DNA from 2 places in the Streptomyces sp. MNU89 genome. Region 2 is predicted to be linked to the other one. Evidence: predicted binding sites of a transcription regulator. Region 2 holds the regulator's gene; the other holds the start of a gene.

Region 1 (9,951 bases), 1.4 Mb from region 2:
CGATGTCCAGGCAGAGCGCGTCGAAGGTCTCCCCGCGCGGCGCGGTTCTCAGGTGGCGGACGAGATCGGCGTGGACGATCTCCGTCCGGGGGTCGGCCAGTGCCGGGCCGGACACCGCGGCCAGGGGCCCGGAGTGGTGCCAGCCGATCACCACCTCCTCCCGCTCCACGACCGCGATCCGCCCCCACCGCGGCTCGGCGGCGGCCCGGGCCAGCGAGAAACCGACACCGAGACCGCCGATCAGCACGGAGGGGCGCGGCCGGTCCGCGGGGAGCGCCGCCAGGGCCGCGTCGACGAGCAGCCGCTCGGAGCGGCCGTCGGAGGTGTCCATGAGGAAGCAGCCGTTGGCGATGATCTCGTACCGCCCGCCGCGCCGCCGCAGCACCACCTCGCCGTACGGACCGCTCCGCCGCTCGACGACCACGGGCTCCCCGTCCGGACCGTCGTCCCCCTGCACCGCGACCGTGCCCGGCCCCGGGGGCGGGGATGCGGCCGGCGGCGTTGACGACGGGGACGGCGACGACGGGGCGGTGCGGGTGCATGGGCGGACCGGGTCCTTCTCGGAGCGCCCCGGTTCGGGGAGCCGGGACGGCGGGCGGGCGGCGGGCGGCGCTTCCCGCTCGGCGCGCGGGGCGGACCGACGGGAGGCGCCGCCCAGGGTAGTGATCAGCCCGGCCGGCCCGCCGGCATTTCCCCGCCGGCCGCGACCGCGCGCAGCAGTTCGGCGTCGCTCGGGTCGGCCCCCACGGGGCGGAACGGTCTCACACTCCTCTATCGCGCCCGCGTTCACTCCCGGTTCACGGGCAGGCGAAGGTTCCCCGGCGAGCAATACGGACAGGAGATATCCATGAGTGCCAAAACCGTCGCCCCCCTCGCTCATGTCCACCGCGTTCCGCATGAGCCTCCCGAGGACTGGGAGTACTCCCTGCAGTTGCCGCACGATCCCAGGGGCCCGCGCATAGCGCGCTCCACCGTCCGTACGGTGCTCGCCGAACACGGGCTGGGCGACCTCGCGGACCGGGCCGAGCTGCTCACCTCCGAGCTGGCCACCAACGCCTTCCGCTACTCCGACGGCCAGACCGCCGTCCGGCTCAAGTGGCGCGAGGGGACGCTGCGCGTCAGCGTCTGGGACACCTCGCCGAGCCGTCCGGCGCCCGTCATCGCCGGGCCGCAGAGCGAGAGCGGCCGCGGTCTGCTGCTGCTCTCCCTGATCGCGGACGACTGGGGCATCCTCGACCTGGAGAAGGGGCACCCGGCGGTCGGCGGCAAGGTCGTCTGGTTCACCCTGTGCCGCCCGATGCTCAGAACGGGCACCCTGTAGGAGCCCGCCGCCCGCCGCCCGCCGCCCGCCGCCCGCCGCCCGCCGCCCGCTCCGTGGGAGGGTGGTCCCGTGACGTTGGAGGATCTCGTCCGGCTGCGCCGGGCCCGTGACCGGATGGACCGCGACTACGCGAAGCCGCTCGACGTGCCGGCGCTGGCGCGCACCGCGCTCATGTCGCCCGGCCACTTCTCCCGCAGCTTCCGGGCCGCCTTCGGGGAGACCCCGTACAGCTATCTGATGACGCGCCGGATCGAGCGGGCCAAGGCGCTGCTGCGCCGGGGCGACCTGTCCGTGACGGAGGTCTGCTTCGCGGTCGGCTGCACCTCGCTGGGATCGTTCAGCTCGCGGTTCACCGAGCTGGTCGGCGAGAGCCCGAGCGCCTACCGGGCCCGCCCCCATGACGAGGGCGCCGCCATCCCGGCCTGCATCGCCAAAATCCACACGCGACCGGTCAGGAATGGAGAAGCGAAAGGCGCCGCACCGCCCGTAGCGTGACGGGCATGGACATCAAGCTTTCACAGTGCTTCATCGCCGTCGACGATCACGACAAGGCGCTCGCCTTCTACCGGGACGTGCTCGGCCTGGAGGTGCGGAACGACGTCAGCTTCGAGGGCATGCGCTGGGTGAGCGTCGGCGCGCCGTCCCAGCCGGATGTGAACATCGTTCTCGAACCGGCCCTGGCGCATCCGAACGCCTCCCGACCAGCAGATCATGGCGGAACTGCTGGCGAAGGGCCTGCTGCGCGGGGTCATCTTCAGCACCGACGACTGCGACGCCACCTTCGAACGCATCCGCGCCGCGGGCGGCGAGGTGCTCCAGGAGCCGATCGAACAGCCGTACGGGGTCCGCGACTGCGCCTTCCGCGACCCCTCCGGCAACATGCTGCGCTTCAACCAGCTCCGCAAGCCGTGAGCTCCGTTCCCGTGATCCTGCACCGGCGCCCGGACGAGAGGGAGAGACGATGAGCACGGCCGGGAGGACGGACCCGCGGCCGCCGGCGCACGCCGCCGACAGCCACGACGTGATCCGGGTCCACGGTGCCCGCGAGAACAACCTCAAGGACGTCGGCATCGAGATCCCCAAGCGCCGGCTGACGGTGTTCACCGGTGTCTCCGGCTCGGGCAAGAGCTCGCTGGTGTTCGGCACGATCGCCGCGGAGTCGCAGCGGCTGATCAACGAGACCTACAGCGCCTTCGTGCAGGGCTTCATGCCGAACCTGGCGCGTCCCGAGGTCGACGTGCTCGACGGGCTGACGACGGCGATCATCGTCGACCAGCAGCGCCTGGGCGCGGATCCCCGCTCCACGGTCGGCACCGTCACGGACGCCGGCGCGATGCTCCGCATCCTCTTCAGCCGGCTCGGGGAGCCGCACATCGGCCCGCCCGGCGCGTATGCCTTCAACGTCCCCTCGGTCCGGGCGAGCGGCGCGATCACCGTGGAGCGGGGCAACAAGAAGGCGGTGAAGGCGACCTTCACCCGCACCGGCGGCATGTGCCCGCGCTGCGAGGGCCGGGGCACGGTCACCGACATCGACCTGACCCAGCTCTACGACGACTCCAAGTCGATCTCCGAGGGCGCGTTCACCATCCCCGGCTGGAAGTCGGACAGCTGGTGGACGGTGCGGCTCTACGCCGAGTCGGGCTTTCTCGACCCGGACAAGCCGATCCGCGACTACACCGAGAAGGAGATGCGCGACTTCCTCCACCACGAGCCGGTCAAGGTGAAGGTCGAGGGCGTCAACCTCACCTACGAGGGGCTGATCCCGAAGATCCGGAAGTCGTTCCTGGCCAAGGACCGGGAGGCGATGCAGCCGCACATCAGGGCGTTCGTGGACCGGGCGGTCACCTTCACCGCCTGCCCCGAGTGCGGCGGCACCCGGCTCAGCGAGGCGGCCCGGTCCTCGCGGATCGGCGGGGTGAACATCGCCGACGCGTGCGCGATGCAGATCAGCGATCTGGCCGAGTGGGTCCGCGGCCTCCGCGAGCGGTCGGTGGCGCCGCTGCTCACCGCGCTGGGGCGGACGCTCGACTCGTTCACGGAGATCGGCCTCGGCTATCTCTCGCTCGACCGGTCGTCCGGCACGCTGTCGGGCGGCGAGGCGCAGCGCGTCAAGATGGTCCGCCATCTCGGATCCTCGCTGACCGACGTCACCTATGTCTTCGACGAGCCCACCATCGGCATGCACCCCCACGACATCCAGCGGATGAACGACCTGCTGCTGCGGCTGCGGGACAAGGGCAACACGGTGCTCGTCGTGGAGCACAAGCCGGAGACGATCGCGATCGCCGACCATGTCGTCGACCTCGGCCCCGGCGCCGGCACGGCGGGCGGCACCGTCTGCTACGAGGGCAGCGTCGAGGGACTGCGGGCCGGCGGCACGCTGACCGGGCGGCACCTGGACGACCGGGCCTCCCTGAAGCCGTCCGTGCGGACCCCGGCGGGAGCGCTGGAGGTGCGCGGCGCCGACGCGAACAACCTGCGGAACGTGGACGTCGACATCCCGCTCGGTCTGCTCTGCGTCGTCACCGGCGTCGCCGGATCGGGCAAGAGTTCGCTCGTGCACGGGTCCCTGGTGGCCGGTCCGGCGGGCGCCGCCCACGGCGTGGTCTCGGTGGACCAGACGCCGATCCGCGGTTCGCGGCGGAGCAACCCGGCGACGTACACGGGGCTGCTCGACCCGGTCCGCAAGGCGTTCGCCAAGGCCAACGGTGTGAAACCGGCGCTGTTCAGCCCCAACTCCGAGGGGGCCTGCCCGAACTGCAACGGCGCCGGCGTCATCTACACCGACCTGGCGATGATGGCGGGCGTCGCCACCGTCTGCGAGGAGTGCGAGGGGAAGCGGTTCCAGGCCCCGGTGCTGGAGTACCGCCTCGGCGGCCGCGACATCAGCGAGGTGCTCGCCATGTCGGTGACCGAGGCCGGGGAGTTCTTCGCCTCGGGGGACGCGCGCACGCCGGCCGCGCAGCGCGTCCTCGGCCGGCTGGGCGACGTGGGGCTCGGCTACCTCACCCTCGGCCAGCCGCTCACCACACTCTCCGGCGGCGAGCGGCAACGGCTCAAACTGGCGAGCCACATGGGCGAGAAGGGTGGCGTCTACGTCCTTGACGAGCCCACCACCGGCCTCCATCTCGCCGATGTCGAGCACCTGCTCGGCCTGCTCGACCGGCTCGTCGACTCCGGCAAGTCGGTCATCGTCATCGAGCACCACCAGGCGGTCATGGCGCACGCGGACTGGATCATCGACCTCGGCCCGGGCGCCGGTCACGACGGCGGACGCATCGTCTTCGAGGGCACCCCCGCCGACCTCGTCGCCGCCCGGTCCACCCTCACCGGCGAGCACCTCGCGGCCTACGTCGGCGCCTGACCGGGATCTCGCGGCCCTGCGGGGCCCTCGCGTGACGGCTGCGGGGGCCCCGTCCGCCGGGCCGCGTGCGCGCGACGGGTGAGGGCGGTGCGGGGGACGCGCCGAGCGGCCCGCGGCGCACCGTCGCCGTCCGAGTGAGCCGCCCCCAGGGGCTGTTCGCTGCGAGCGAACACGAGCCGGGGAACACCCGGGGCAGCAGAGACATTGAGTCCTTACAGCTCAACTTGCCTGCTGAAGGGGAGATCATGGCTTCGACGTCTACGTCACTCACCCTGCCGGTGCTGCCTCTCGACGACGAGGTGGTCCTGCCCGGCATGGTGGTGCCGCTGGACCTGTCCGACGCGGAGGTCCGGGCCGCGGTGGAAGCCGCGCAGGCCGCCGCGGGAAGCGGCGGGGGGAACGGGGGAAACGGGGAGAGCGGCGGCAAGCCGCAGGTGCTGCTGGTGCCGCGGATCGACGGCACCTACGCCGCCGTCGGCACGCTCGGCACCGTCGAACAGGTGGGCCGGCTCTCCGGCGGTGACCCCGGCGCGCTCATCCGCGGTGTGAGCCGGGTGCGGATCGGCGCCGGCACCACCGGCCCGGGAGCCGCGCTCTGGGTCGAGGGCCGCCCGGCCGACGAACCCGGGCCCGACCCGGTGCCCGGTGCCGTCACCGAGCTGATGAAGGAGTACAAGGCCCTCGCCGCCAGCTGGCTCCGCAAGCGCGGCGCCTGGCAGGTCGTGGACCGCGTCCAGCAGATCGACGACGCCGGACAGCTCGCCGACAACTCCGGCTACTCCCCGTTCCTCACCGCCGAGCAGCGCGTCGAACTGCTGGAGACCACCGACCCGGTGGCCCGGCTCAAGCTCGCCGTGAAGTGGCTGAGCGAACATCTGGCCGAGCAGGATGTCGCCGAGTCCATCGCCAAGGACGTCCAGGAGGGCGTCGACAAGCAGCAGCGGGAGTTCCTCCTCCGCCGCCAGCTGGAGGCCGTCCGCAAGGAGCTCCGCGAGCTCAACGGCGAGCCGGAGGACGAGTCCGGCGACTACCGCGCCCGGGTCGAGGCCGCCGACCTCCCGGAGAAGGTGCGCGAGGCGGCGCTCAAGGAGGTCGACAAGCTCGAACGCGCCTCCGACCAGAGCCCGGAGGGAAGCTGGATCCGGACCTGGCTCGACACCGTCCTGGAGATGCCCTGGAACGAGCACACCGAGGACGCCTACGACATCCCCGGCGCCAAGGCCGTCCTCGACGCCGACCACGCCGGCCTGGCGGACGTCAAGGAGCGCATCACCGAGTACCTCGCGGTGCGCAAGCGCCGTGCCGAGCGCGGCCTCGGGATGGTCGGCGGGCGCCGCGGCGGCGCCGTCCTGGCGCTGGTCGGCCCTCCCGGCGTCGGAAAGACCTCGCTGGGCGAGTCCGTCGCCCGCGCGATGGGGCGGAAGTTCGTCCGGGTGGCGCTCGGCGGGGTCCGCGACGAGGCGGAGATCCGCGGCCACCGGCGCACCTACGTCGGCGCGCTGCCCGGGCGCATCGTGCGGGCGGTCAAGGAAGCCGGCTCCATGAACCCCGTCGTCCTCCTCGACGAGATCGACAAGGTCGGCTCCGACTTCCGCGGCGACCCGGCCGCGGCCCTGCTGGAAGTCCTCGACCCGGCGCAGAACCACACCTTCCGCGACCACTACCTGGAGGTCGAACTCGACCTCTCCGACGTGGTCTTCCTCGCCACCGCCAACGTTCTGGAGGCCATTCCCGAGGCGCTGCTCGACCGGATGGAACTCGTCCGGCTCGACGGCTACACCGAGGACGAGAAGGTCACCATCGCCCGCGACCACCTGCTCGCCCGGCAGCTCGAACGGGCCGGCCTGACCGAGGGTGAGGTCGTCCTGGAGGAGGGGGCGCTGCGCAAGCTGGCCGGCGAGTACACCCGCGAGGCCGGGGTGCGGAATCTGGAGCGCGCCGTCGCCCGGCTGCTCCGCAAGGCCGCCGCGCAACACGAACTCGGCGAGCTGGAACTCCCCGTCACCATCGGCCCGGACGACCTGCGCCGGTACCTCGGCCGGCCGCACCACGTCCCGGAGTCCGCGCAGGACCCGGAGGAGCGGCGCACCGCCGTGCCCGGGGTGGCGACCGGACTGGCCGTCACGGGCGCGGGCGGCGACGTTCTCTACGTCGAGGCCTCGCTCGCCGACCGGGAGACCGGGGCCACCGGGCTCCAGATCACCGGCCAGCTCGGTGACGTGATGAAGGAGTCCGCGCAGATCGCGCTCTCCTTCCTGCGCAGCCGGGGTGCCGAACTGGAGCTGCCCGTGGGCGACTTCAACGACCGCGGCGTGCACCTGCACGTCCCGGCCGGCGCCGTGCCGAAGGACGGGCCCAGCGCCGGTGTCACCATGACGACGGCGCTCGCCTCCCTGCTGTCCGGACGCCGGGTGCGCCCCGATGTGGCGATGACCGGCGAGGTGTCGCTGACGGGGCGGGTGCTGCCGGTCGGCGGCGTCAAGCAGAAGCTGCTCGCCGCGCACCGGGCGGGGATCACCACGGTCGTCATTCCCAAGCGGAACGAGGCCGATCTGGACGACGTTCCCGCCGAGGTGCTGGAGAAGCTGGAGGTGCACCCGGTCTCCGACGTCCGGCAGGTGCTGCGGCTGGCCCTGGAGCCGGCCGGCACGGAGCGGGCCGGGGACGGGCCGACGGGAAGCGAGCCGGAACTGCCGCTGGCCGTCTGACCGGCGGGTCGCGGGTCGCGGGCCGCGGGTACGGGTTGCGGGCCGGCGGTCCGCGAGATCGGGGATGGACGGGGCGTCCGCTCCCGGCTCCGCCCGTCACCGTCCGCCCCCGTGCCGCACGCACAACAGCGCGTACGGCACGGGGGCGGACGCGTGTCCGGGGGCGCTCGGGTGCGGAAAGGGGCGCGCGATCTCGTGGCGGCACCACCGTGTGCGGGCCGCGACGCAGAGGCGGGGTCTGCGGAAGGGCGCGGACCGGGCCCGGGGAAAAGGCACCCGGCGGTTTCGCCGGTCCGCGCGGGAAGAGAGGCCGGGAAGCGGGCCGGTTGCTGTCCCCGGGCCGGTCCTGCGAAATACTGGCGGGGCACCGCGGCGGCCACGCGACCGCCGAAAGCGAATTCCGCCCCGGAAACGACGGGAGCGGAAAGCCGGGAGGACCCAGACCATGCGCCGGACCGAAGCCGGAGACGTCCCCCGAACCGGAAGGGCCGGGGAACCCACGGAGCCGGACACCACCCCCGACGCGCCCGGGGACAGCGCTTTTCTGGCCCTGGAAAGGGAGTTGTCCGTCTTCCTGCGCCGGGCCCGCGCCTCCTCCGGCGAGGTGGCCCGCGAGGTCCACCCCGATCTGGAGCCCGCCGCGTACGGGCTGCTGGTGCGGCTGGCGGAGGCGGGGGAGCAGCGGGCCACCGCCCTCGCCGCGTACTTCGGTGTCGGCAAGGCCACCATGAGCCGCCAGCTCCGCGCCCTGGAGGAGCTCGGCATCGTCTCCCGCCGGCCGGACCCGGCCGATGGACGCGCCTCGCTGGTGGCCCTGACCGAGGAGGGCGCCGGCCGCTTCTCCGCGGTGCGCCGCGCCCGCCGCGAGCGCTACGCCCGCAAGCTGCGGAGCTGGGACCGGGCGGAGATCGCCGAACTCGCCCGCCTGCTGCACCGGTTGAACGGGCTGAGCGGCGCGGAGGACTGAGCCGGCGGCCGGACGGCCCGGTTCCGGGGCGGCCGGGCCCGGAGGGGCACGGATCCGGCGGGCCGGACATTCTTCCGCGTCCGCCGTCTCCTCAAACCTCCGGGAAGGGCAGGCCGGTCGAGGGCACCGGCCGAGGGCCCGCCCCGGGAAGACTGCCCGGATCGCCCGCGCCCGTGCACCCCGGCGCACGCGCCGGCGCCCGCGTCCCGCCCTGGAACTCCGCGTAGACGGCCGTCGCGTCGTCGTGCCGCTTGCCGCGCGGGAAGGCGCCGCCCCGCGGGTCCGCCGCCTCCGCCGTCCGTACCCGCCGCACCAGGCCGCCCGTCCCCTCCTCGCGGAGCAGCGCGGGGCAGTCGGCCCAGGTGCCCTCACGGAAGACCTCGACCCAGCGCCCCGCGCCGTCCGTCAGGGCGGTCAGCGAGCGCACGTCCGCGCGCGGTACGGCGCCGGTCACGGCCCGGGAGGCGACCGACGGGTCGGCGGCGGCCGTGAAGAAACCGCCCTCCGCGTTGCGCAGGGCCTCCACCGCGCGGACGTACTCGGCGGCCCGCGCGGCGCGTTCGGCGGAGCCGGGCGGCAGGGCCCGTACGGCGGCCCGCAGCTCCGGCACATGGGGCGGCAGCCGGGACAGCCGGTCGTCCCGCTCCGCCGTGACCCGGCCGTCCCGCCGCTCGACGAGCAGGACGGAGTCGGAGAGCACGAGATGTTCCACGTCCCGCTCGTCCCAGCGGGCGGCCACGACCGTCGCCTGCGGGGTTTTAACGTGAGAAAGGTCACAGGCTGTTCGGTGGGCATCGGCGGTGCGTTCGATTGCCTCCGCGAGGCACGTCCGCAAGGTCATATCCCGTCGCGAAACGGACAGTTCGAGCAGTGCCCCGCCGAGCCGCGCGGTGAACCACGGCACTCCGTGTACGCATCCGCCGCCGTCCTCGGGAGGTGTGACGCCGTCCAGCAGGACCAGGGAACCGCCCGCACCGGACGCCGGCAGGGCCACCGAGACGTAGTCCTCGTTGGGGATGCGGGGATCACCCGGCTCCGTGGTGAGGTCGATGCGCATGCGGTCAGTCTGCCGGACCGTGCCACCGGCCCCGGCGGCCGGCGTGACCTGCGGTGACGGCCGGCGCGGCCGGCGGGAAACGGCCGAGGTGCCGGAATTCCCCCGTATTCACCGGCCGGTGGAATGTGCGGGCGCGCATCTTGCCAGCACCGGCTGGCGATTTCCAACCGGCGCTCCCCGCGGCGGCGCCGGAGTCCCGCGCCGGGGTTGTTCGCCAACTCCGGATTGATGTTCACTCGTTCGGGTGGCCAGGCGGGTGATGGGCGGCCCCATTCACACCGGCGGTGGAATCGTCGAATTCCGTTGCCGGTACGGGGAGAACGCCCGTCGGCGCTCCGCGCTCCAGGGGCACGAGGAATGCGAGCGGATCGCCGGCGCCTCGGCCCTGCGGAGACGAGACAAGATTGCGAGCACCGGTGCGAAGAATGCGGCCTCGGGGCAAGGAACGTGAGTCGGTACAGACCGCGGGGTCGGCGTCCGCACCGCCCGGGAAGCGCGCCACCAAGGTCCGCAACCGGCTCGTGGTCTCGGTGG
Region 2 (9,951 bases):
CCTGGCGACGGCGGTCTCCCCGCTCGCCGCCCGGGGCCGCTATCTGGCCGCCTACCAGTACAGCTTCACCTTCGCCGGGATCATCGCGCCCGCCTTCTTCACCACCCTGTTCGAGCTGCACCGCTCCCTGCCGTGGGCGGCCCTCGGCGCGGTCAACTGCCTGGCCGCGGGCGCCGTCCTGCTCCTCGAACGGCGCCTTCCGCCCCACGCCCTGCGCACCCGTCCTCCCTCGGACGTGCGGGAGATATCCCGGGAACCATAGGGAACCGGCCGTTCCCGGCCCGATGGGCGGAACCCCGGCCAACCGCCCTTCCCACCCCGGTTACGCTCTGCGGCATGGCCACCGACCTCAGCGCGCTGACCCCCGAGTACCTCGCCTTCTGGGGCGAGCGCCACCTCTGCACCATCACCACGCTCCGCCCCGACGGCACCCCGCACGTCGTGCCGGTCGGCGTCACGTTCGACGCGGAGCAGGGGATCGCCCGGGTGATCACCCGCAAGACCAGCCGCAAGGTCCGCAACATCCTGGCCGCCGGACCGGACGGCGCGCGGGTCGCGGTCTGCCAGGTCTCGCGCGGCCGGTGGGCGACGCTGGAGGGCCGCGCGGTGGTCCGTACGGAGCCGGAGGCGGTGGCCGACGCGGTGAACCGTTACGCCGTGCGCTACGAGCGCATGCCCACTCCGAACCCCGAGCGGGTACTGGTCGAGATCACGGTGGACCGGGCGATGGGCCACTGCTGAGCCCGGGCCGCTCCGCGGGGTGCCGGCCACCTGACGCCTGAATCCGGGGCTTGACCTCAACCAAAGTTGAGGTATCAGGATCTGCGGTATGAAGACCACCGCCTCTCTTCCGCACCCGGATCCCGACGCCCTCGGCCACCCCCCGCTGCACCATCTGCACCGTCTGATGGGCCTGATGACCGGTGACGAGAAGCACGGGCCCGCCGCGACCTCCACCCTCGACGTGCTGTGGGTGCTCTACGACCGGGTCCTGAGAGTCACTCCGGACCGCGTGGACGACCCCGGACGGGACCGGTTCCTGCTGTCCAAGGGGCATGGCCCCATGGCCTATTACGCGGTGCTGGCCGCCAAGGGCTTCCTGCCGGCCGCCTGGCTCCCCGCCTTCGGCTCCTACGACTCCCCGCTCGGCCACCACCCCGACCGCACCCTGGTCCCCGGCGCCGAGATCGGCAGCGGATCCCTCGGGCACGGGCTGCCGATCGCCGTCGGCACCGCCCTCGGCCTGCGGGCCCAGGGGCTGGACGATCCGGCCGTCTGGGTGCTGACCGGTGACGCCGAACTGGACGAGGGCAGCAACCACGAGGCCATCGCCTTCGCCGGCCCCGCCGGGCTGGAGCGGCTGCACACCGTCGTCGTCGACAACTCCTCCGCCTCGCATGCCCGTCCGGGCGGCATCGTCGCCCGCTTCGAGGCGGCGGGCTGGTCCGCCGTCACCGCCGACGGCCGCGACCACGAAGCCCTGTACGCGGCCTTCACGGCCCCGCACCCGGGGCGTCCGCACGTCGTCGTGGCGCGCGTCCAGCCCAAGCAGACCTGAGAAACCTCCCCGCAGCCCTCCGTGATCCGGAAGGACCTCCCCCATGGACACCATGCGCGACCGTTTCGCCCCGGTCGTCTCCCACCTGCTCGACGAGGACCCGCGCGTCGCGGTCGTCCTCGCCGAGATCGGCGTCGACGGCTTTGCAGGAGCCCGGCGGCGGCACCCCGACCGCGTGATCAACGTCGGTATCCGCGAGCAACTGCTCATCGGCACGGGCGCCGGTCTGGCCCTGACGGGCATGCGGCCGGTCCTGCACACCTTCGCCAGCTTCCTTGTCGAAAGGCCCTTCGAGCAGGTGAAGCTCGATCTCGGCCACCAGGGCCTCGGCGCGGTCCTGGTCAGCGCCGCCGCCTCCTTCGACTGGCCCGCCGGCGGCTACACCCACATGGCGCCGGGCGACATCTCTCTTCTCGACACCCTCGACGGCTGGACCGTCCACGTGCCCGGTCACCCCGACGAGGCCGAGACCCTGCTGCGGCACGCCGTCGCGGCCGGTGACGACAAGGTCTACGTCCGGCTGTCCGTCCAGTCCAACACCGACGCCCTGCCCGTCGACGGGGCACGCTTCCTCACCGTCCGCGAGGGCCGCTCCGGCGTCGTGGTCGCCGTCGGACCGATGCTCGACGCCGTACTCACCGCCACCGAGGGCCTGGACCTCACCGTCCTGTACGCCACCACCGTGCGGCCCTTCGACGGACCCGCCCTGCGCCGGGTGACCGAGGCGGCCGGCTCCGATGTCGTCCTCGTCGAGCCGTACCTCGCCGGGACCTCCACAGCCGCCGCGAGTGAAGCCCTCGCCGACATCCCGCACCGCGTACTCGGCCTCGGCGTGGCCCGCCGCGAACTGCGCCGCTACGGCACCGTCCCCGAGCACCTGGCCGCGCACGGCCTCGACCCGCACTCCCTGCGGGAGCGCATCACCGCGTTCCTGCGGGCAGCTTCCGGCGTGCCGGGCCGCCCGCAGACGTGAGCGCGTCTCGATCGAGCACGGCAGATGCCGCTCACGCCAACTGCGGATGAGTTGTGCGCGGCGGCATGGCCGTGCGCCCGAGGCGGGCTCAGCGGGTGCGTGCTGTGCTCAGTGCTGGCTGACCACGTCGAGGTTGATGAACCTCGGCTCATTGGTGCACAGTGCGCGCAGCCGTTCCGCGAAGCTCTGGGTCTCGGGCAGCGAGTTGTTCTTCATCGCCGCCTCGTAGGACGGGAACTCGACGACGTCCACGTAGTGGTTCGGGTTGTCCCGGTCGTGGGCGTGGAACTCGCGCGACAGGGTGCGCTTCCCCTCGGTCGCCTGCTCCCACTCGTCGAACAGCGGCTCCAGCTCCTGCTCGCGGGTCGTCTCGTACTCGATGATCTGCATGAAGGCCATGAGTTCTCAGCTCCTTGGATTTCGTGCGAACGGTTCTCCGGCCGGCTCAGCCCTCAGCCGGACTTGCCCTCAGCCGGACTTGGCGTACTCCGCGGCCATCCCGCCGGCGAAGTCGTACAGGACGACCGGCTCGTCGCCGACGACCCAGGCGTCGTGGCCGGGCGGGCAGACGACGACATCCCCGGGACCTGCCTCGCCCTCGGCGCCGTCGTCCATCCGCATCCGCAGGCGCCCCTGCACCATGTAGGCGTTGTGGTGCACCTGGCAGCTCTCGGTGTCCATCACCGGGCCGACCGACTCCGACCAGCGCCAGCCGGGTTCAAAGGTCGCCACGGCGAAGTCGAGCCCGGTCAGATGCAGGGCTTCGATGTGGCCGCGGGGGAAGTCCCGGCGTTCGTCGGGCTTGTCGACGGTCTTGATTTCCAGTTGCACGGCGGTCATCTCCATCCGGGTTGGGTCGATCCGTGCACGGACCCGGTCGGTTACCGCCGCCACCGGGGCATCGGCTCCGCTGCCGCAGCACGCCGACTGAGCCCCATACACATCCAGTATCGACCCATTTGGCCTATTACGCGACTTGAGCCCGGACGTGGCCAAACGACCGGGGTCCGCCGCTCCGATCGAGCGACGGACCCCGGTCACGCATGCGGCAGGCGCCTCCGCGGAAAGCCCGGAGAGCAGCAGCCCGGCGGTCAGTCGAGCGGCTCCCCGGTGATCTCCTCGGTGATCGCGAACCCCTTGGCCGGCCCGTCGGGGATCTCCACCGCCGTGCCGTACGGCACGCGGATCTCCGCCGCGTAGACGGCCTCCTTCGGGGAGGGGGAGGTCAGGACCGTGACCGTGCCGTGCCCGTCGAAGTCGTCGATCAGCACATAGACCGGAATCCCGGCCCGGGTATACGCCCTCCGCTTCCGCACCCGGTCCCGCTCGGTGACGTCCCGCCCGGACGAGACGACCTCGGCGACGAGGGCGATCCCTTCGGCCGAGACGCCCAGATCGTCGTCACCGGGCACATCGTCCAAGTCCTTGGGGCCGATGAAAAGATCCGGAATGAGGGCTTTCTTCTCGTGGAGAACGTTGCCGTCCTGGTAAGCCGCGTAGTCACTACCGGCCAGATGCGGCACGAGCGCGTCCCGCAGACGGTTGGCAACCATGGTGTGGCGGCGGCGGCCAGTGGGAGACACCTCGATGAACCCCTCGACGATCTCGGCGTGGAAGCCCTCGGGGAGTTCCAGGGTCTTCCACGCCTGCCACAGAGCCCCGTCGAGATCGACTTCGGCCTCACTCGTCATCATGGGAGCCTCGGTCCTCTCACACAGCACAGCGGTCACAGCGCAGCACCTCCTCCGCAAGTGTGGGCTGAGCGGCCTTGCGGCACAAGCAACACCGTCACGCTACGTAGACGATCCGACGCACGGCTCCCGAACGGGTCATCGCCACCCGTCCGGGTGACCCCTCAGCCGAGGCGCTCGAACTCGCCCTCCGTGATCCCGCGCATCAGCACCCGGAGCGACCCCGGTGTGGTCGTCACCACCACACCGGGATCACCGCTCTCCCGGATCCGTATTCGGCCGGCACCGATGACCATCTCCAGACACTCATTACCCGTGGTGCCGCCGGAGAAGGAACTCTTCTGCCACACCGATGAGTTCTCGGCCGCCCGCCGGTCAACCCCTGCACAGACCACGGAGAGAGCGGAACGGGAGAACGTCATGAGTGACACGCAGGCACAGCGGGACGGCACGGCTCAGCGGAGCACGGCGGGCGGGGCGCGGAAGGGACGCGCCATGGCGATCACGGTGCTGGTGCTCCGGATCGTCTTCGGCCTGTTCTTCGTCTTCGCCAGCGCGCTGCCGAAGCTCATCGCGCACCCCTCGGCCGCGGAGGGCTTCGACAAGATCGGCCTCGGCGACTGGTTCATGTACCTGACGGGGGTCCTGGAACTGGCGGGCGGGATCGCGCTGTTGATCCCGCTGCTCTCCGGACTGGCCGCGTTCTCGCTGGTCGCGCTGCTGATCTGCGCGTTCGGTATCACCATGACCGTCTTCGACGGGGAGAACGCCGCCTCACCGCTGCTCTTCGCGATACCGGTCGCCGTCATCGCCTGGCACCAGCGGCACACCGTGCCGGAGCTGTTCACCCGGCTGCGGAGTGCCCTCGGCCGGTGAGAACCGGGCCGGGCGAGCCGGGCCGGATGGGCAGCGGCGGGTCCGGAACGGATCAGAGCCGTTTCGCGGGGCGGGCCGGCGGGGTGCTGTCGCCGTCCCGCGGTGCCGGGGTCCGGGCGTCCGTGCCGCGCTTCGCAGCGGACTTGCCCAGGTGGTGGAGAGCCCCCAGCAGCAGGCCGATGTCGTCCAGGTAGATGGGGTCGGGCAGCAGGTCCACGGGAAAGACGGTGTAGACGATCGCGCCCCAGAACAGGAGCTTGTCGCCGGCCGGGGTGTCCTCGCTGCGCAGCATCCGGTACGTGCGCACCAGCTTCACCACGAGAACGACGGCGACGGCCAGCATCGCCACGGCAAGCAGCACCAGCACCCAGAACACAGGACCGCCGAGCTGGTCGATCACAGGCTTCCACCCTCGTAACGGCCCGGAGCATGCACCGGGGTTGGGACTCGTACCGTCTTGTCCGGATCCTAACCGTGGAGTCCGGTCGTGGCGGTGGTTGTGCCACTTCTTCCCGGGCGGGTGGCCACCACGCGCCTACGCCGTCCGGCGGATGCGGCACGGTACACCTGGGGCCCGCGAACGCCTCGGGCCCGGGAGCGGGATGCTCTCCGGGCCCGGGACGGTGCGCGTGAAGGCACGGGCACGCGGGAAGGACAGGGCCGGCGGCGCGGACGGGGCCGGGCGCGGCGGGACCTGCCGCAGGGTAATAACCCGGTCAGCCGGTGGGCGGAACGGTTCATCTCGTCACCCCCGCCGGGCCGCGGCCCTACTCGCCCCGCCGCTTCGGGCGCCAGACGACCAGCGCGCTGCTCTGCTGGACGTCCGAGTACGGCACCAGGTCCCGGCGGTACGAGGCGTGCACCGCGGCCTCGCGCTGACGCATGGCCATCGCCGCGCCCTCGACCGCCTGCTGGAGTTCGGCCACCCGCGCCTGGAGCGCCGCAACCTGGTTCTCCAGTTCGATAATGCGCTTGATCCCGGCGAGGTTGATGCCCTCGTCCTGGCTCAACTGCTGCACCTGGCGCAGCAGTTCGATGTCCCGGGCGGAGTAGCGCCGCCCGCGGCCCGCCGTGCGGTCCGGGGACACCAGGCCCAGCCGGTCGTACTGCCGGAGGGTCTGCGGATGCAGACCGGAGAGCTGGGCGGCGACCGAGATGACGTACACCGGTGACTCGTCCGTCAGCTGGTACGGGTTCCGGCTGCCGCGGCCGGTGCCCTCGCCGGCGACGCCACCGGAGCCTCCGGTGCCGCCTCCGCCCGCGTTCCCGGCTGCGCGCCCGCCTCCTCGGATGTCCATCTCATGCTCCCTTCGCGGCCTGGAACAGCTCCGCCCGCGGGTCCTCGCCCGCGGTGGCCTCGCGATACGCCTCCAGCGCTTCCCGCGCCTTGTCGCTCAGATCCCGGGGAACGGACACCTCGATGGTGACCAGCAGGTCGCCGCGGGTGCCGTCCTTGCGCGTGGCGCCCCTGCCCCGGGCGCGCATGGTCCGCCCGCCCGGCGTACCGGCCGGCAGCTTGAGCGTGACCGGCGGCCCGCCGAGGGTGGGAACCTTGATCTCGCCGCCGAGCGCCGCCTCCGTGAAGGACACGGGCACGGTCACGGTGAGGTTGTCGCCCTTGCGTCCGAAGACGGGGTGCTTGTCGACGTTCACCACCACGTACAGATCGCCGTTGGGTCCGCCGCGCTCGCCCGGCGCGCCCTTGCCGCGCAGCCGGATCCGCTGGCCGTCGCTGACGCCCGCGGGGATGCGCACCTGCATGGTGCGTGAACTGGTCGCCCGTCCGCTGCCCTTGCACACGTCGCAGGGGGTTTCGGCGATCAGACCGCGGCCCTTGCAGTCGGCGCAGGGATCGGTGAGCGAGAAGCCGCCACCGCCGCCGCGGGTGACCTGCCCGGTGCCGACGCAGGTGGGGCAGACCCGCGGCGTACCGTTTTTGTCGCCCGTGCCGGAGCACGCCTTGCAGGCGGCCGAACTGGACATCCGCAGCGGAACGGTGGCCCCGTCGACGGCCTCGGTGAAGCTGAGCGTCACCTCGGACTCGATGTCCTGGCCACGCCGCGGCTGGGTGCGGGTGCCGGGGCCGGCGCCGCCCCGGTTGAAGATCCCGCCGAAGACGTCCCCGAGGCCGCCGCCGAAGCCGCCGGCCCCCGGAGCGCCTCCGCCCTGGGCGCCCCCGAAGAGGTCGCCCAGGTCGAAGTTGAAGCCGGCGGGACCGCCGCCGCGGCCCCCGGCACCGGGGCGGAAACCGCCGTTGCCGAAGAGCGCGCGCGCCTCGTCGTACTCCTTGCGGCGCTTGGGGTCGGCGAGGACGTCGTTGGCCTCGGAGATCTCCTTGAAACGCTCCTCGGCCTTGACGTCCCCCTTGTTGGCGTCCGGGTGGTACTCGCGGGCGAGCTTCCGGTACGCCTTCTTGATCTCCGCCTCGGTCGCGTCCTTCGGGACGCCGAGAACCTTGTAGTAGTCCTTCTCGATGAAGTCCTTCGTGCTCATTCCCGGCGTCCCTCCTTCCGGTCCGTCATGACGTCAGCCCTCGTCCGGGCCACCGTTCTCCTCGTCGGCCGCCGGTGCCGCCTCCTGGCCGCCGTCGCCCTGGGCCTGGTTGGGCTGGGCGCCCGGCTGGGGTTCGGCGACCGCCACCCGCGCGGGGCGGATCGTTCGTTCGCCGACCCGATACCCAGGCTGGAGGATCGACACGCATGTGGTCTCGGTGACGTCCGGGGCGTAGGAGTGCATCAGCGCTTCGTGGATCGTCGGGTCGAAGGGCTCGCCCTCCTTGCCGAACTGCTGCAGTCCCAGCTTGGCCGCCACCGTCTCCACGGACTCACCGACGGCCTTGAAGCCGCCGACGAGTTCGCCGTGCTCCCGCGCCCGGCCGATGTCGTCGAGCACCGGGAGCAGCTCGGAGAGGAGGCTCGCCGTGGCGAGTTCCTTGACCGTGATCCGGTCGCGCTCCACCCGGCGGCGGTAGTTCTGGTACTCCGCCTGGAGCCGCTGGAGGTCTGCCGTGCGCTCACCGAGCGCCGTGCGGACCTGGTCCAGCTGGGCCGTCAGAGCCGTGATGCGGTTGGCCTGGTCGTCCGTCCCGGCGTCCCCGGCCTGGCCCGCCGGGCCCGCCTGGTCGGCGGGTCCGGCGGCCTGCGCCGCGTCAGGGGTCTGTGCGGCTTCGGCGTCGGCGGGGACGTCGGGCTCCTGGTCGAAGCCCGGGGTCTCCTCCGTCACGCGGCACCGTCCTGTCGCTTGTCGTTCTTGTCGTCGTCCACGATCTCGGCGTCGACGACGTCGTCGTCCTTGGCCTCGCCGCCGGCGGCACCGGCGTCGGCACCGGCCGCCCCGCCCTCGGCCTGGGCGTTGGCGTACATGGCCTGGCCCAGCTTCTGGCTGACCGCGGCGACCTTCTCGGTGGCCTCGCGGATGACGGCGGTGTCCTCGCCCTTCAGCTTCTCCTTGAGGTCCGCCAGGGCGGCCTCGACCTCGGTCTTCACATCGCCCGGGACCTTGTCCTCGTTGTCCTTGAGGAACTTCTCGGTCTGGTACGAGAGCTGCTCGGCCTGGTTGCGGGTCTCGGCGGCCTCGCGGCGCTTGTGGTCCTCGTCCGCGTACTGCTCGGCCTCGCGCATCATGCGGTCGATGTCTTCCTTCGGCAGCGCGGAGCCGCCGGTGACCGTCATGCGCTGTTCCTTGCCGGTGCCCAGGTCCTTCGCGGACACGTGCATGATGCCGTTGGCGTCGATGTCGAACGTGACCTCGACCTGCGGGACGCCGCGCGGGGCCGGCGGCAGGCCGGTCAGCTCGAACATCCCCAGCTTCTTGTTGTACGCGGCGATCTCGCGCTCGCCCTGGTAGACCTGGATCTGCACGGACGGCTGGTTGTCCTCGGCCGTGGTGAAGATCTCGGAGCGCTTGGTCGGGATGGTCGTGTTGCGCTCGATGAGCTTCGTCATGATGCCGCCCTTGGTCTCGATGCCGAGGGACAGCGGGGTGACGTCGAGCAGGAGGACGTCCTTGACCTCGCCCTTGAGCACACCGGCCTGGAGGGACGCGCCGATGGCGACGACCTCGTCCGGGTTGACGGTCTTGTTGGCCTCCTTGCCGCCGGTCAGCTCCTTGACGAGCTCGGCGACGGCGGGCATGCGGGTCGAGCCGCCGACCAGGACCACGTGGTCGATCTCGGACAGCGCGATGCCGGCGTCCTTGATGACGTTGTGGAACGGGTGCTTGCAGCGCTCCAGGAGGTCGGCCGTCAGCTGCTGGAACTGGGCGCGGGTGAGCTTCTCGTCCAGGTGCAGCGGGCCCTCGGCGGAGGCCGTGATGTAGGGGAGGTTGATCGTGGTCTCGGTGGACGAGGAGAGCTCGATCTTCGCCTTCTCGGCGGCCTCGCGCAGGCGCTGGAGCGCCATCTTGTCCTTGGAGAGGTCGACACCGTGGCCGTTCTGGAACTGCTTGACCAGGTACTCGACGACGCGCTGGTCCCAGTCGTCACCACCGAGGTGGTTGTCGCCGTTGGTGGCCTTGACCTCCACCACGCCGTCGCCGATCTCCAGCAGCGAGACGTCGAACGTACCGCCACCGAGGTCGAAGACGAGGATGGTCTGGTCGTCCTTCTCCAGCCCGTAGGCGAGAGCGGCGGCCGTCGGCTCGTTGACGATGCGCAGGACGTTGAGGCCCGCGATCTCGCCGGCCTCCTTGGTGGCCTGGCGCTCGGAGTCGTTGAAGTACGCCGGGACGGTGATGACCGCGTCGGCGACCTTCTCGCCCAGGTAGGCCTCGGCGTCCCGCTTCAGCTTCTGCAGGATGAAGGCGCTCATCTGCTGCGGGTTGAAGTCCTTGCCGTCCAGGGTGGTCTTCCAGTC

What was found. The regulator HspR, encoded in region 2, represses chaperone genes until heat shock. The targets are predictions, from matches to a motif close to TTGAGNNNNNNNNNCTCAA.
Region 1: a site for HspR is predicted at 4,890-4,908, ahead of lon (endopeptidase La). Genes of this name have one in related genera too.

The regions. Positions count from the first base shown of each region.
Region 1 covers NZ_JAJKLL010000001.1:2,452,305-2,462,255, reverse strand. Annotated here, with positions in the region: gene E4N63_RS10390 (spermidine synthase) at 1-457, opposite strand, end outside; gene E4N63_RS10385 (ATP-binding protein) at 848-1,321, shown strand; gene E4N63_RS10380 (helix-turn-helix transcriptional regulator) at 1,391-1,816, shown strand; partial or broken gene E4N63_RS10375 (VOC family protein) at 1,894-2,233, shown strand; gene E4N63_RS10370 (excinuclease ABC subunit UvrA) at 2,283-4,685, shown strand; gene lon (endopeptidase La) at 4,931-7,393, shown strand; gene E4N63_RS10360 (MarR family winged helix-turn-helix transcriptional regulator) at 7,839-8,360, shown strand; gene E4N63_RS10355 (hypothetical protein) at 8,452-9,417, opposite strand; gene E4N63_RS10350 (nitrate- and nitrite sensing domain-containing protein) at 9,843-9,951, shown strand, end outside.
Region 2 covers NZ_JAJKLL010000001.1:3,900,718-3,910,668, reverse strand. Annotated here, with positions in the region: gene E4N63_RS16860 (MFS transporter) at 1-262, shown strand, start outside; gene E4N63_RS16855 (pyridoxamine 5'-phosphate oxidase family protein) at 337-741, shown strand; gene E4N63_RS16850 (transketolase) at 908-1,558, shown strand; gene E4N63_RS16845 (transketolase family protein) at 1,602-2,531, shown strand; gene E4N63_RS16840 (hypothetical protein) at 2,640-2,930, opposite strand; gene E4N63_RS16835 (cupin domain-containing protein) at 3,000-3,371, opposite strand; gene E4N63_RS16830 (Uma2 family endonuclease) at 3,623-4,225, opposite strand; gene E4N63_RS16825 (DUF397 domain-containing protein) at 4,387-4,572, opposite strand; gene E4N63_RS16820 (DoxX family protein) at 4,643-5,098, shown strand; gene E4N63_RS16815 (YkvA family protein) at 5,151-5,498, opposite strand; gene E4N63_RS16810 (heat shock protein transcriptional repressor HspR) at 5,866-6,396, opposite strand; gene dnaJ (molecular chaperone DnaJ) at 6,398-7,591, opposite strand; gene grpE (nucleotide exchange factor GrpE) at 7,625-8,320, opposite strand; gene dnaK (molecular chaperone DnaK) at 8,317-9,951, opposite strand, start outside.